DNA from 2 places in the Pantoea nemavictus genome. Region 1 is predicted to be linked to the other one. Evidence: predicted binding sites of a transcription regulator. Region 1 holds the regulator's gene; the other holds the start of a gene.
What was found. Region 1 encodes LexA, which represses DNA repair genes until DNA is damaged. Its sites were predicted from a motif close to TNCTGTATGTACATACAGNA; they were not measured.
Positions count from the first base shown of each region.

Region 1 (4,798 bases):
ACTCAGGCAGAATCACTTTGCCTCGACCGCGGCGTGCGTCTCACCACTCAACGCGCCGAAGTGCTGCGCTTAATGGCAGAGCAAAACGGTTCGATAAGCGCTTACGATTTGCTGGATCAGCTGCGCGTGAGCGAGCCGCAAGCCAAACCGCCCACCATCTATCGTGCACTGGATTTTTTGCTGGAACAGGGATTTATTCATCGCGTGGAGTCGAACAACAGTTATGTGGTTTGCCACCATTTCGATGAGCCGGCACACACTTCGGTGATGCTGGTGTGTGATGGTTGTGCAGCGGTCAGCGAAAAGCATGCTCATGGCGTAGAAAAAACTATCGCGGCACTGGCAGACCAAGCGGGATTTTCACTGCGTCATACGGTGATTGAAGCACATGGCTTGTGTGAGAATTGTGCTGAGGTTGCGGCTTGTACGCATCACGAAAGCTGCGAACATGACCACCAGGTTGAGGGGAAAAAGCGGGTGAGAAAAGCGTAATGGGCACATCCTTGTGCCGACCCGATCATAATGACCGGTGGGTAGGAGCATCATCCTTAATAGGGGTCGTCGACTACCAGCGGTAATCTTTGTTGTGGCTTTCCCAGTCTTTCACTTCGGTCTCTGCCTGATCTTTCGCATAGCCGTAGCGTTCCTGGATTTTACCGATAAGCTGATCGCGTTTACCTTCGATCACGGTCATATCATCATCCGTAAGCTTGCCCCACTTTTCCTTCATTTTCCCTTTAAACTGCTTCCAGTTTCCGCTCGCTTCGTCTTTGTTCATATAATCCTCCACTTCATCCTGAGTGAGATAGATATATCGCCTGTCTATATGGCAATATACCCAGACAACGCGCTACTCATGTGCGCCGTATAAGGTAATTGTAGTAGCCGCTTCGAAGTTTGCAGAGAATTACAGATTAATCTGTAGGTTACGCTTCGCTTAATCAGGCGTTAAACCAGCTATCACGTTGCCAGTGACCCCGCCAGATTAGCCACAGTGTTAGCCCACGTAACGCCAGGAATACCGTTACTGCCAACCATAAACCGTGGTTACCGAGCCACGGCAGCGTCAACAGCGCTACGCCATAACCAATAGCCGCTATTACCATGCTGTTTCGCATCTCTCGTCCGCGCGTCGCGCCGATAAACATGCCATCCAGCAGATAACACCAGACGCCAATCAGCGGCAGTATCACCTGCCAGATGAGGTAGCGATCGGCCATGTCGCGTAGTGCTTCCAGTGAAGTCAGCATCGCTACAATCTGCGGGCCAGTGAAGGCATAAATCAGCGCAAATAGCACCGCCACAAAACAGGCTTGTCGACAAGCAGCGTGCCAGATCAGCAATAACCGGCTGCGATCTTTAGCGCCGACCGCTTCACCGGAACAGGCTTCAACCGCATAGGCAAAGCCATCTAATGCGTAGGCAGTAAAGGTAAGGAACATTAGCAGCACCGCATTGACCGCCACGACATCCGGGCCAATGCGCGCACCGAGAATGGTGAGCGACGCGAAGCAGATTTGCAGCATAAGGGAACGCAACATAATGTCGCGATTGAGGCGAAACAACCGCGCCGCATCACCGCGCCAGCTATTTTTTAGCAGCGTGAAGTGGATACCGCGCAATTTAAGTACCCGCGCTACCATCCACAAACCCACACCCAGCGTGACATATTCGGCCAACGCCGTAGCCGCCGCCGCTCCCGCCACGCCCCAGTGCAGCTTGAGGACAAACAGCAGGTCGAGCAGGATGTTCACCAGATTACCGACGATCAATAACACCATCGGCGCACGCGCATACTGCACGCCCAGCAGCCAGCCAAGAATCACCAAATTAGCCAAGGTGGCCGGCGCACTCAGCCAGCGAATCTCAATAAATATTTTCGCCTGCTGCTGCACTTCCGGACTGCCGCCCATCAGTGCTGCCGCCAAACTGCTTACTGGCGTGCGCAACAGCATAAACAAGAGTCCGAAGACTAAAGCGATGAGCAGCGGTTGCGTCAAGGCGCGCGCCAGTGCGCTTTTATCATTCGCACCAAAAGCCTGCGCGGTCAGTCCGGTGGTGCTCATTCGCAAAAACAGCAGAAGCATGAAGATGAAACTGGTTGCCGTGGTACCCACGGCGACGCCAGCGAGATAAATGGGGCTATCAAGATGACCAATGACTGCAGTATCCACCACGCCCAGCAGCGGAACGGTGATGTTGGAGAGGATCATTGGCAGCGCCAGCCGCCAGAGTGCTTTATCTGAAGGGGAAAACAGCTGCATCAGCGCATTCCGTTGTTTGCGGTATCAGCGTGATAATGCGCCCGACAGTGCCGCAGAAAATGTCACAGAGAAATAAAATAGCAGACTGCGGTCAGCGCAGCATACGCCGCCGCAGTTGGGGAGGATCAGAAATTGATCAGAGCCATTCGCCGTTGCGCACAATTCCCACAGCCAAACCTTCAACGGTCAGTGACTGCTCGCGGGTATCAACGATAATCGGCTGGAAATCGTTATTTTCCGGCAGAAGATGGACAATCGCGCCCTGCTTTTTCCAGCGTTTCACGGTGACTTCATCATCAATGCGCGCCACCACAACCTGGCCGTTACGCACTTCCTGAGTTTTATGCACCGCTAACAGATCGCCATCCATAATGCCGATATCTTTCATCGACATACCGCTAACGCGTAGCAGGAAATCGGCGCTGGGTTTGAACAGGTTGGCATCAACCTGATAGTGCGCTTCAATGTGCTCTTGTGCCAGCAGCGGCTCGCCAGCAGCGACGCGGCCAATTAATGGCAAACCTTCGCTCGGCTCTTCTTCCATCAGCAGGCGTATCCCGCGCGATGCGCCGGAAACAATTTCAATAACGCCTTTTCGCGCCAGCGCTTTCAGATGCTCTTCAGCAGCATTGGGCGAGCGAAAACCCAGTTGCGCAGCAATTTCCGCACGCGTTGGCGGCATGCCCGTCTGGTTAATATGGTCGCGAATCAGGTCATAGACCTGTTGCTGCCTTGCAGTTAGCGCTTTCATCCCGCCCCCTGGTTGTTTATACAGTCGCTGTGAGTATATACAGGTATTCGCGAAATGAAAACCGTAACAGAGGGAAAAATCAGCGCATTGATGAATCTGGAATCCCTATCTCAAATGCGTCCAGAGCAGCGCGATCCAGACAAACAGAGCCAGTAAGATAGTCAGCAACACGGCAGCCGATCCCATATCTTTGGCACGCCCGGCTAACGGATGCTGCTCCTGACCGATGCGGTCTACCACCGCTTCGATGGCGCTATTAAGGATTTCAACAATGATGATAAGTACCACCGAACCAATCATTAACACGCGGGAAATGGCATCAACATCCAGCCAACAGGCCACGATAATAGCCACCAGCGCGGCAATCGCCTCCTGGCGAAATGCGGCTTCATGCTGCCATGCGGCACGCAAGCCCTGCCAGGAATAACCGGCTGCTTTCACTATTCTTACTAGACCGGTGACGTTATTTGCCATGTTTATGGAACCCTTGAACTATTTTGACGTCAATGTGTGGCAGTGGGAGGTGGCAGAGCCACAGATCTTCGCTGCGCTTTCTGGTATGCTTGCCGCGCTTTGCTAACAAGAGGCTTTAAGTTGTCTATGTCAGGTTGGCGTAAACTCTATTACAAATTATTGAATTTACCACTCTCTATTTTGGTAAAAAGTAAGGTCATTCCGACCGATCCCGTCTCTGAACACGGGATCGATCCGACACGTCCAGTGATGTATGTTTTGCCTTATGATTCAAAGGCTGACCTTCTCACGCTACGGGCGCAATGTCTGAAACATGATCTGCCCGATCCGCTGGCTCCACTGGAGATCGATGGCACCTTGCTACCGCGCCACGTGTTTATTCACGATGGCCCGCGCGTTATTCCCTATTTCGTGGCGAATCCGGAATCAGTAAAGCTATTCCACGACTATCTCGATTTGCACCGCAGCAACCCACAGCTCGATGTCCAGATGTTACCCGTTGCGGTGATGTTTGGTCGTGCGCCGGGACGTGAAATTCAGGGAGAAGCGACACCGCATCTGCGTATTCTGAATGGCGTGCAGAAGTTCTTCGCCATTTTGTGGCACGGCCGCGATAGCTTCGTTCGCTTCTCGCAAACCGTATCGCTGCGCCAGATGGCGACCGAACACGGCACCGACAAGTCGATTGCGCAGAAACTGGCACGTGTCGCGCGCATTCACTTTGCCCGCCAGCGCCTGGCCGCTGTCGGACCGCGTCTGCCCGCGCGTCAGGACCTCTTCAATAAGCTGTTGCAATCCAAAGCGATTGAAAAAGCAGTCGAAGATGAAGCGCGTAGTAAAAAGATTTCGCATGAGAAAGCTCAGCAGAATGCCATCGAAATGATGGAAGAAGTGGCGGCAAACTTCTCTTACGAAGCGATTAAAGTGACCGACCGCGTAATGGGCTGGCTGTGGAGCCGCCTTTATCAGGGCATCACCGTCCACGGTGGCGAGCGCGTGCGTCAGCTGGCGCAGGATGGCCATGAGATTGTCTATGTGCCCTGCCATCGCAGCCATATGGACTACCTGCTGCTCTCTTATGTGCTCTATCACCAGGGCCTGGTGCCGCCGCACATTGCCGCAGGTATCAATCTGAATTTCTGGCCAGCAGGCCCGATTTTCCGTCGTCTGGGCGCGTTCTTTATTCGTCGTACCTTCAAGGGCAACAAGCTCTACTCCACGGTGTTCCGCGAATACCTTGGCGAGCTGTTTAGCCGTGGTTATTCGGTTGAGTACTTTGTTGAGGGCGGACGCTCACGCACTGGACGTT
Region 1 is NZ_JBBGZW010000001.1:2,452,869-2,457,666, reverse strand. It holds gene zur (zinc uptake transcriptional repressor Zur) at 1-492, shown strand, start outside; gene WH298_RS11200 (CsbD family protein) at 566-778, opposite strand; gene dinF (MATE family efflux transporter DinF) at 942-2,264, opposite strand; gene lexA (transcriptional repressor LexA) at 2,401-3,015, opposite strand; gene WH298_RS11185 (diacylglycerol kinase) at 3,121-3,489, opposite strand; gene plsB (glycerol-3-phosphate 1-O-acyltransferase PlsB) at 3,616-4,798, shown strand, end outside.

Region 2 (4,798 bases), 140 kb from region 1:
TGGCCCTCCAGGGCGCGATATAGTTATGAGTTCCCAGCAGGTTGGGGCAATTACGGCAACGTTATAAACGGAAAGGTGATATTTCCATTTCGCGCAAAGAATAGTGATGGTCACGCACGGTTACTGTGATGTGTGACACATTTGTTACAGTTTGATGACGGTAAAGAGCGATAAAAACCAGTAAATGTTGTATTTCGCGCATTTTAGTGTGGTTAAAAAGCGAAGCGATGAGCATTAATTGACGCAATTTTGCGCTATTGTAAACCAGATAGTTCAGCTCAATAGCGACAGTTTGTTTACACTAGCGCCACTGTTCATTTTGGGATCGTTACCGTGCTGTTACTGATCGTTACCACCATTCTGTGGGCTTTTTCCTTCAGTTTAATCGGGGAATATTTGGCTGGGCAGGTGGACTCCTGGTTCTCCGTGCTGATGCGCTTAGCGCTCGCCGCTATCGTCTTCCTGCCATTCCTGCGCTGGCGTGGCTATCGTGCCTCAACCATCCTGCTGTATATGCTGGTGGGCATGCTGCAACTCGGCATCATGTATCTGCTGAGCTTTGAGGCTTACCTGTATCTGAGCGTCACGGAGTTTCTGCTGTTCACCGTCATGACGCCGCTGTATGTCACGCTGATTTACGATTTGCTCAGCCGACGTCCGCTGCGTATCGGCTATGCCTTCAGCGCTATGTTGGCAGTGATTGGCGCGGCGATTATTCGTTACGACAAAGTCAGCGATCATTTCTGGTTTGGCTTACTGTTGGTGCAGGCGGCGAATATCTGTTTTGCCATTGGTATGGTGGGCTACAAACGTCTGCAGGAAACCCGCCCAATGCCGCAGCACACCGCGTTTTCATGGTTCTATCTCGGTGCGGTGATCATCGCGGTCATTGCCTGGAGCCTGTGGGGCAATCCCAACAAACTGCCTACTACGTCGCTGCAGTGGGGCATTCTGGTGTGGTTGGGGGTTGCGGCTTCAGGTTTGGGCTACTTCATGTGGAACTACGGCGCAACGCAGGTGGATGCGGGCACCTTGGGCATTATGAACAATATGCATGTGCCGGCGGGTTTACTGGTGAACCTGGCGATTTGGCAGGAAACACCGCATTGGCCGAGTTTTATCGCCGGTGCTGCCGTAATCTTCGCCTCGCTTTATGTGCATAAACGCTGGGTGTTGGGCAAGAAAAGCGGCGCCTAAGTTAAAAGGGAAGGGATAGCGCGGCAGAGGAGCAAAGCATCCGAGCCATGGACAAAAACGCCGGGAGCGTTTTTGCACAATGCGAAGCGTTGGCCGCTTGCGGCCGAACCCCATGGATGGGGTGAGTACTCGCGAGGCTGATCCACAGGGAAGTGGTTTCCCTTTGCGATCTGCCGCGCTATCCCTGACCCGGCTAGAACCATGAAGCGATTAAGCCTTCTTAACCGGTCCCGGACGATGGATCATCGTCAAACCTTTCAGGAAATTACGCAGAATCTGGTCGCCGCATTCGCGGAAGTTCTTGTGTTCCGGGTTACGGAAAATTGCGCCCACCTCAGCCTGCGAAATCTTAAAGTTCGCTTTTAGCAACACATCCGGAATATCGGTGGTCTTCAGTGCAAAGGCGATACGCAGCTTCTTCATGAAAATATTATTATTCATGCGGCGCTCAATCGACGGTGCGGGTGCATCTTCACTCTTACCGCGACGATAAAAAATCAGACCGTTGAGGAAGTACCCCATCAACACATCCGGCAGCTTGCGAAACGCGGCATCGTCATCCTTCTTCATCCACGCCTGCACATCTTCCAGCGGCACTTCACTTCCCGCTAAGGCAAAAATCTCCACCACTTTGCTATCGCTCAAATCAAGCATATAGCGCACGCTGCGCAGAACATCGTTACTCATCATGGTGAAACTCTCTTGGTCGCGGGTTGAGGCGGCGCATTATAGAGCAGGCGGGGCAGGGATAACAGCGCGGGCGACTTTCGCCGCCCAGTAGCATCAGGAAGAGGTGCTCTGCAATGCGCCAGGACGTGCGGCATCGCGCACGAACGGCAGATGTTCACAGGCGTGTTGGCGGGCAAAACGTACGAAAGCTTCCAACACCGGCTGACGCTGCTCACCTTCGCGGACCGCGGCATACAGGCGGCTCCACAGCCCATCGCCCAGCGTCTTGGTGACCACCAAACCCTGCTGCTCAAAATTCTCTACCACCCAATGCGGTAGCGCGGCGATGCCCATGCCTGCCGACACCATCTGAATCAGCAACAGCGTATTATCTACGCTCTTCAAGGCTGGACTCACGCCCGCCGGCTGCAGGAAATGTCGCCACACATCCAAACGCTGGCGCTGCACCGGATAAATCATCAGCACCTCTTCAGCCATATCTTCCGGGGAAATATGATCAAGCTGCGCCAAAGGATGATCCGGCGCCATCACTAAACGCACTTCAAAATCGAACATCGGTGAATAGAACAACCCGCTGCGCGGCAAAATGTCGGAGGTCAACACCACATCCAGCTCGCCCTGCTGCAACGCCGGTTGGGGGTCAAAAGTCACGCCAGATTTGAAATCCATCACCACCTGCGGCCAGCTCTGACGAAAATTATTCAGCGCAGGCGTCAGCCACTGAATGCAGCTGTGACACTCGATGGCGATACGCAATGTGGTCTGATGCGGCTCATGGCACGCCTGCAAGGCTTGCTGAATCTGCGGCAAAACCTGCTCGGCCAGCTGCAACAAAATCTCTCCCTGCGGCGTAAAACGCAGCGGCTGGCTTTTACGCACAAACAGACGGAATCCCAGCCGCTGTTCCAGATCGCTGAACTGGTGGGACAACGCCGATTGCGTCTGATGAAGCTGTGAGGCGGCGGCGGCTAACGAGCCGGTATTCCGTAACGCCTGCAGCGTCCGCAGGTGTTTGAGTTCGATCATGAGAATCCTTCACATCGAGATTGAACAAATTGCGCTTGAGGAACATACAGTACCCGCAGATTATGGCGGTGTAAACATCTGGACGGCTAAACATCTCAAGCAAGCGTCGCGGCCACTTTACCTTTGTCCAGCCATACAGCTCAGCGAATGACCTCTTCTTTCGCTGGATGAACGTAAATCGGTTGTACCTAAAAGAATATCTGGAGAACAGCAAATGACCATTCTCAACCATACACTCGGTTTCCCGCGCGTCGGTCTGCGTCGTGAACTGAAAAAAGCACAGGAAAGCTATTGGGCAGATAAAAGCTCATAGGAAGAGCTGCTGGCCGTGGGTCGCGAACTGCGTGCTCGTCACTGGCAACAGCAGCAAGACGCGGGAGTGGATCTGCTGCCGGTTGGCGATTTCGCCTGGTACGATCATGTTCTGACCACCAGCCTGATGCTGGGTAATGTGCCAGCACGCCATCAAAACCATGATGGATCCGTCGATCTCGATACGCTCTTCCGCCTTGGCCGTGGCCGTGCACCTAGCGGTGAACCCGCTGCGGCGGCGGAAATGACCAAATGGTTTAACACCAATTATCACTACATGGTGCCGGAATTCACCCTCGGCCAGCGGTTCAAACTGACCTGGACCCAGCTGCTGGATGAGGTTGATGAAGCGTTGGCGCTCGGCCACAAGGTTAAACCGGTGCTGCTCGGCCCGGTAACCTATCTGTGGCTAGGTAAAGTGAAGGGCGAGCAGTTTGATCGTCTGTCACTGCTGAAAGATATTCTGCCCGTTTACCAACAGGTATTGGCTGAACTGAATAAACGCGATATCGCATGGGTACAAATCGATGAGCCAGCACTGGCGCTGGAGCTGCCAGCAACGTGGCGCGATGCCTTCAAACCGGCTTACGAGGCGCTGCAAGGTGAAAGCAAACTGCTGCTGACGACCTACTTCGACAGCATCGGCCAGAACCTTGACGTGATTAAAGCGCTGCCGGTGCAAGGTCTGCACGTCGACCTGGTTCACGGTAAAGATGATATCCAGCAGCTGAACCAGCAGATCCCGGCAGATTGGCTGCTTTCGGTGGGTGTTATCAACGGTCGCAACGTCTGGCGTGCGGATCTCAGCAGCTGGTTTGAACGGCTGCAGCCGTTGGTTGGCCAGCGTAAACAGCTGTGGATCGGTTCGTCCTGCTCACTACTGCATAGCCCAATCGATCTGAGCGTGGAAACGCGGCTGGATGAAGAGGTGAAAAGCTGGTTCGCCTTTGCCCTGCAGAAATGCACTGAGCTGTCGCTGTTGAGCAAGGCGCTAAATAACCATGATGCTGCTTCACTGGTGGAGTGGAGCGCGCCGATTCGTGCGCGTGCCAACTCAACACGCGTTCACAATCCCGTGGTCGGCGAGCGTCTGGCGAGAATCCAGGCCAAAGACATCGAGCGCGCCAGCAACTATACCGAGCGTGCGAAAGCGCAGCGTAACCGCTTTAATCTGCCGGCGTGGCCAACCACTACGATTGGTTCATTCCCGCAGACGACGGAAATTCGCGGCCTGCGCCTCGAGTTCAAAAAAGGCAACATTGATGGCGGCAACTACCGCACCGGCATCGCAGAACATATCAAACAGGCTATCGTTGAGCAGGAACGGTTGGGGCTGGACGTGCTGGTGCACGGTGAAGCTGAACGTAACGACATGGTGGAATACTTTGGCGAAAATCTCGCCGGCTTCGTATTCACCCAGAACGGCTGGGTGCAGAGCTACGGTTCTCGCTGCGTAAAACCGCCAGTTATCATCGGCGACGTCAGCCGTCCTGCCGCGATCACCGTTGAGTGGGCCAAATACGCGCAATCACTGACCGACAAACCGGTTAAAGGCATGCTGACCGGTCCGGTA
Region 2 is NZ_JBBGZW010000001.1:2,310,399-2,315,196, forward strand. It holds gene WH298_RS10565 (carboxylate/amino acid/amine transporter) at 334-1,197, shown strand; gene WH298_RS10570 (YehS family protein) at 1,408-1,887, opposite strand; gene metR (HTH-type transcriptional regulator MetR) at 1,981-2,913, opposite strand; partial or broken gene metE (5-methyltetrahydropteroyltriglutamate--homocysteine S-methyltransferase) at 3,128-4,798, shown strand, end outside.
Region 2: metR (HTH-type transcriptional regulator MetR) is a predicted target of LexA. The motif match lies at 2,946-2,965, and genes of this name have one in related genera.